Linked DNA regions of Ensifer sp. PDNC004. The protein of the gene in region 2 interacts with the protein of the main gene of each other region in a pairwise test. Links are inferred from orthologs where the notes say so. Each region holds a gene or a part of one and is shown on either strand. Other genes may lie near its edges.

Region 1 (3,071 bases), 2.8 Mb from region 2 along the record:
ACGAGGCCGGCCGCCAGAAGCTGCTTTCGCCCTATATCCACGAAATCAACCGGCCGCTGAAGCTCGCCTTCGCCGGGCTCATCGCCGGCAGCGGCGAAAAGGCTCCGAAGCTTGCCGGCGACCCGGCCGGCCAGGGCGATGTCGCCAATGTGCCGATCCCGGTGCCGCGGCCGGCCTTCTGATCGGAGTGCATGATGGTTAGTCCCTTGTCGGCGGTGCCGGTCTCGATCCTCACCGGCTTTCTCGGTGCGGGCAAGACGACGCTGCTCAACCGGCTGCTGAAGGATCCCGATCTCTCGGATACGGCCGTGATCATCAACGAGTTCGGCGACGTCTCGATCGACCACCTGCTGGTGGAAGCCTCCAGCGACGGGGTCATCGAGCTTTCCGACGGCTGCCTCTGCTGCACCGTGCGCGGCGAACTGGTCGATACGCTCGCCGATCTCATGGATCGTATGCAGACCGGCAAGATCAAGCCGCTGAAGCGCGTCGTCATCGAGACCACGGGCCTTGCTGACCCGGCGCCGGTGCTGCAGTCGGTGATCGGCAACCCGATCATCGCGCAGAACTTCCGGCTGGATGGCGTCGTCACCGTCGTCGACGCCGTCAACGGCCTGCAGACGATCGCCAACCACGAGGAAGCGCTGAAGCAGGTTGCCGTTGCCGACCGCATCGTCATCAGCAAGACCGGCCTTGCCGAAGCGTCGGAGCGTGATGCGCTGACGGCGAGGATCCGCGCGCTCAATCCGCGCGCGCCGCTGATCGATGGCGATAGTGCCGAGGCAGGGCGCGCAGAGCTGTTCGATTGCGGTCTTTACGACCCTTCATCGAAGATCGCCGATGTCGGCCGTTGGCTGCAGGACGAGGCGCACCACGACCACCATCATGACCACGACCATGACCACGGTCACGATCATCACGAGCACCATGATCATCACCACCATCACGATGTGACGCGGCATGGCGGCGACATCCGTTCCTTCAGCATCGTGCACGACCGGCCGATCGAGCCGATGGCGCTTGATATGTTCATCGACCTGCTGCGCTCGGCGCATGGCGAGAAGCTCTTGAGGATGAAGGCGATCGTTGCGGTTGCCGACAGGCCGGACCGGCCGCTTGTCCTGCACGGCGTGCAGAACGTCTTCCACACGCCGGAGCGGCTTGCCGCCTGGCCGGACCCGAATGACCGGCGCACGCGCATGGTGCTGATCACCAAGGGGCTGACGGAAGACTTCGTTCGCGATCTCTTCGATGCCTTCACCGGCAAACCGCGCATCGACCGGCCGGACGCCCAGGCCCTCTCCGACAATCCGCTCGCCGTTCCGGGCATGCGGTTCTAAATCACCTCAGTAATCGAAGCGTTGCCGCGCGGCAGACGTGGCGTCTTACGCGCCCTTACGGATGAGAAACCGGTGGCCGCCGTCGGCGGGTGCGGCCTCTACAAGCTTGTGGCCGTCCTCGTTGCAGAAATTCGGAATGTCGATCACCGCCAGCGGATCGGTGGTCTCAATCTCCAGCAAAGCGCCCGGCGCCAGCGAAGTCATGCGTTTACGCGTCTTCAAAACGGGAAGGGGGCATTTAAGCCCCCTCAGGTCGTAGGCGATCTTCTGTTCGTCCGGCATTAATTGCCCCAGATCTTCCAGAACGGGCGCTTCTTCGGCGGCTCTTCCGTCAGAACCGGCGCCTCGGCGGTCGCATCGGCTGCAGGCGTCGTTGCCGTGGTCACGGCAGCGGCCTGCTGCTGGGCGGCGGGAGCCGCTGCTTTCGCCTGCTTTGCGGTCGTTGCCGGAGCCGGCTGTGCCTGCGGTGCGGCGGTTGCCTGCTGGTCCGGCGTCACGACGACGGGAGCCGGCATCTGCAATTCCGGTTCGCTCTTCGAGAACAGGCTCCAGAAGGATTTCTTCGGCTCTTCGACGGCTGCCTGCATCACCGGCTGCGGAATGGGATTGGCGGCGGGGACAGGCACGTGCTTGCCGCCATCGGTCGCCTTTTCGAGTTCCTTCTTCTGGAGCTCGACAGCCACCTTGGTTTCTTCCGCTTCCTTCTGATCGGCGAGCTTCTTTTCGAGATCGCTCGCCTTCATCATCTTGCCGGCGTCAAGCGAGTTGCCGGTCGGGGCATAGGCGAGCTCGCGGCCGACGCGCTGCTTGGCGACGATCGCCTTGCGCTCGGCCTCGCTCGGCTCGTACCAGACCATGCCGTCATACTTCTTCATGGCCTTGTCGTAGTCGGTCTGGTAGGTCTTCTCGAAGCCAGCCATGGCCACCTGCAGCGCCGGCGGCGTCGACATCGCCGGGCACTGGCCGCCGGGGTTGAACGGGCCGGAGGCCTGCTGGTTGAAGACGTACTTCTTTTCGCAGACGTTGACTTCCGGCGGACGCTTGGTGACTTCGAACTGGTCGTAACCGACCTTCAGCATTTTCCAGAAGTCGATATTCGGATTGTCGCGGTGCCGCGCCATGTTTTCCGCGGTCATGCGGAAGGGGAAGGCTTGCAGCTGTACGCTTTCCTGGCCGCCTTTGAAGCTGTCGCGGGCGAGCGCGAAGATCTCGATCATCTGCTCGTCGGTCATCGAGTAGCAGCCCGACGACGAGCAGGCGCCGTGGATCATCAGGTGCGTGCCCTGGCGGCCGTTCGCCTTGTCGTAGGCGTTGGGATAGCCGGTGTTGATCGCCAGATAATAGTTGGAGTTGGGGTTCATCTGGCGGGGGAAGAGCGGGTAGAAACCTTCCGGCGCCTGCCGGTCGCCTTCCTTCACCTTGGGGCCGAGCTTGCCGGACCAGGCGCAGATCTTGTAGGTCTTCAAGAGCTGGAAACGGTTGGCCGTATTGGCCTTCCAGACCTCGAGCGTGCCTTCTTCCTTGAAGATGCGCAACGCGATCGGCGCCTGCTTCTGCATGCCGAGTTCGGTCATCTTTCTGACCATCGGCGCAGAGACCTGGTACTCGGTCTTGTTCTTGACGGACTTGATATCGACCGACGTCGTCGCATCCAGCGCTTCGTTGGTGCAGCCGGCAAGTGTGGCGACAATGGCGGCGGAAGCTAAAAGGTTCCAGAAACGCATCAGCAGA
Region 2 (2,995 bases):
CTCGGCGTCATCGAGCGCAACGAGTTCGACGACGGCAGCGTGAAGCTGGTTCTCGTCGCGCTGAGGCGCCGTGCAGCCCTCGAGATAGGACACGTAGGCGCCCTCTTCGCAGATGATCAGCGTGCGCTCGAACTGGCCGGTGTTCTTCTCGTTGATGCGGAAGTAGGTCGACAGTTCCATCGGGCAACGCACACTCTTCGGCACGTAGACGAAGGAGCCGTCGGTGAAGACAGCCGAGTTCAGCGTCGCATAATAGTTGTCGGTCGTCGGAACGACCGAACCGAGATACTTCTTCACCAGATCCGGATGCTCGCGGATCGCCTCGGAGATCGACATGAAGATCACGCCGGCCTTCTTCAGCTCTTCCTTGAAGGTGGTGACGACCGAGACGCTGTCGAAAACGGCATCGACGGCGATCTTGGACTTCTGCACGCCGGCGAGGATTTCCTGTTCCTTCAGCGGAATGCCGAGCTTCTCGTAGACCTTGAGGATTTCCGGGTCGACCTCGTCGAGCGACTTCGGACCCGTTACGCCCTTGGGAGCGGCGTAATAGTAGATCTCGTTGAAGTCGATCTTCGGATAGTTGACGCGCGCCCAGGTGGGCTCTTCGAGCGTCAGCCAGCGGCGATAGGCCTCAAGGCGCCACTCCAGCATCCATTCCGGCTCGCTCTTTTTTTCAGAGATGAAACGGATGATGTCTTCGGAAAGGCCCTTGGGGGCCTTTTCGACTTCGATGGTCGTCTCGAAACCGTACTTGTACTGGTCCACGTCGATCTGACGGACCTGATCAATGGTCTCCTGCACGGCAGGCATGTCGTTCTCCAATCTTGCCGGATCCAAGGTCCGGCAGCTTGTCAACACGATGCGAACTTGGCGCACCGCTTATGTAATGGCTAAAAGGCGCTTTTCACCCTGTTTGCCAAGCGGAAAATTGCTTTTCCGCAATTTCGTCCGGTCGTTCCGCTCAGGCCGCTTGCCCGGGCATCCGTCGTCTTGCTGCTACCTTTGCAAAGACCGCGGCGCAACGGTCGATATCAGCCTGTGTCGTGCCCTCGCCGATCGAGATCCGAAGTGCGCCCTGGCGCGGATCGTAACCCATCGCCGTCAGCACGTGGCTCTGCCCGACCTTGCCCGAGGAGCAGGCCGAACCCGCCGACAGCGCCACGCCTTCGAGATCGAAGGCGATCTGTCCGGTTTCGGCCTTGAGGCCAGGAAGCGTGAAGAAGGTCGTGTTGCCAACGCGCGAAACGTCGCGGCCGTGAATGACGACGTCCGCCGCGGCCGCAAGCATGTCGGCTTCGAGCTTGTCGCGCAGCGCGCCGACATGGCTCATGCGCTGGCCGACACCTTCGCCTGCCTTCCTGGCGGCTGTGGCAAAGCCTGCAATCGAGACCGTATTTTCCGTGCCGGAGCGGTGTCCCTTCTCCTGTCCGCCGCCGCGGATCAGCGGCGCGGGCATCATGACCTCGCCGCGCGCCACCAGAGCGCCGGCGCCCTTTGGGCCACCGATCTTGTGCGAGGAGATGATCAGGAAATCGGCGCCGAGGTCTTCGATGGAAAGCGGCAGTCTGCCGGCAGCCTGCACCGCATCGACGACGAGAATGCCGCCATGAGGGCGGACGATCTCGGCGATCTCGGCGACCGGCTGGATGATGCCCGTCTCGTTGTTGACCAGCATGACCGCAACCATCGGTAAGCCGAGCTGGCGGTCATGCGCCGTCAACAGGTCCCGCAACGCCTCGAGATCGACGACGCCATTCGATGTCACCGGGATTTCGCCGAGCGCTTCACGCGGGAAGCGCCCGCCTTCGCGCACCGCCGGATGTTCGATCGACGAGGCATAGAGCCGGCCGATCTTCAGCGGCGTGCGGCCCATGCGAAAATCGGGCGTCAGCACCAGGTTGGCCGCTTCCGTGGCGCCGCTGGTAAAGATGACGCTGCCGGGCTTGGCGCCGCAGAGCAACGCCACGTCGCGACGGGCATTTTCGACGAGCGTGCGCAACGCGCGGCCCTCGCCATGAACGGAAGAAGGGTTGCCGAGAAGGTCGAGCGCCGACAGGCAAGCCTCGCGCGCTTCCGGTAGAAGCGGCGCCGTGGCGTTCCAGTCCATATAGATGCGCGAACTCGACATGATTTCCTTCGCTAGATCAACAGGTCACAAGCCCGCAACCTCTGGCGATGCATTTTCCTTGAATTTTCCGCGCCGCTTGCCTTATGAGACGAAGCACAAGGCGGAATGCCCGCACAGAAGTTTTGAACGGTTCTAAACTAGGTTTTAGAAAAGCTGACTGCTTTCGTCAAGACTCATCGCGATCTGAACCCAAGATTCGAACCAGGAACACTCCCGGAGAGCCAATGCCCGAAATCATCTTCAACGGACCCGCCGGCCGCCTCGAAGGCCGTTATCAGCCTTCGAAGCAGAAGAGCGCGCCGATCGCCATCATCCTGCACCCGCACCCGCAGTTCGGTGGCACGATGAACAACCAGATCGTCTACCAGCTCTTCTACATGTTCCAGAAGCGCGGCTTCACCACGCTCCGGTTCAATTTCCGCGGCATCGGCCGGAGCCAGGGCGAATTCGACCATGGCGCCGGCGAGCTTTCCGACGCAGCCTCGGCGCTCGACTGGGTGCAGAGCCTGCATCCCGATTCCAAGAGCTGCTGGGTCGCCGGCTACTCCTTCGGCGCCTGGATCGGCATGCAGCTCCTGATGCGCCGCCCGGAGATCGAAGGCTTCATGGCCGTCGCGCCGCAGCCGAACATCTACGACTTCTCGTTCCTGGCGCCCTGCCCGTCCTCTGGCCTGATCATCAACGGCGATTCCGACAAGGTCGCGCCGGAAAAGGACGTCAACGGTCTCGTCGAGAAGCTGAAGGCCCAGAAGGGCATTCTCATCACCCACAAGACCGTGGCCGGCGCCAATCACTTCTTCAACGGCCAGGTCGAGAGCCTGATGGGTGAATGCGAGGATTATCTCGACCGTCGCCTCAACGGCG

What was found. The genes of interacting proteins can lie anywhere in the genome.
Region 1: the proteins of JVX98_RS12295 (region 2) and JVX98_RS25800 interact in binary tests that used the Escherichia coli proteins (3 or more experiments, as listed by UniProt). The link is inferred for Ensifer sp. PDNC004 from one-to-one orthologs.

Annotation. Positions count from the first base shown.
Region 1 is NZ_CP070353.1:3,647,024-3,650,094, forward strand. The notes cover bases 5-3,003. They hold JVX98_RS25800 (sulfurtransferase TusA family protein), read right to left. Parts: upstream 1,623-3,003; coding sequence 1,386-1,622; downstream 5-1,385. Other genes in these bases: JVX98_RS25790 (D-alanyl-D-alanine carboxypeptidase family protein), read left to right, coding at 5-182; JVX98_RS25795 (GTP-binding protein), read left to right, coding at 195-1,340; JVX98_RS25805 (murein L,D-transpeptidase family protein), read right to left, coding at 1,622-3,003. Outside these bases: more of JVX98_RS25790, read left to right, coding at 1-4; more of JVX98_RS25805, read right to left, coding at 3,004-3,064. UniProt on the Escherichia coli protein: Sulfur carrier protein involved in sulfur trafficking in the cell. Part of a sulfur-relay system required for 2-thiolation during synthesis of 2-thiouridine of the modified wobble base 5-methylaminomethyl-2-thiouridine (mnm(5)s(2)U) in tRNA.
Region 2 is NZ_CP070353.1:894,672-897,666, reverse strand. Bases 49-2,971 are described here. They hold JVX98_RS12295 (cysteine desulfurase family protein), read right to left. Parts: upstream 2,132-2,971; coding sequence 965-2,131; downstream 49-964. Other genes in these bases: JVX98_RS12290 (alpha/beta hydrolase), read left to right, coding at 2,356-2,971; sufB (Fe-S cluster assembly protein SufB), read right to left, coding at 49-813. Outside these bases: more of sufB, read right to left, coding at 1-48; more of JVX98_RS12290, read left to right, coding at 2,972-2,995. UniProt on the Escherichia coli protein: Master enzyme that delivers sulfur to a number of partners involved in Fe-S cluster assembly, tRNA modification or cofactor biosynthesis. Catalyzes the removal of elemental sulfur from cysteine to produce alanine.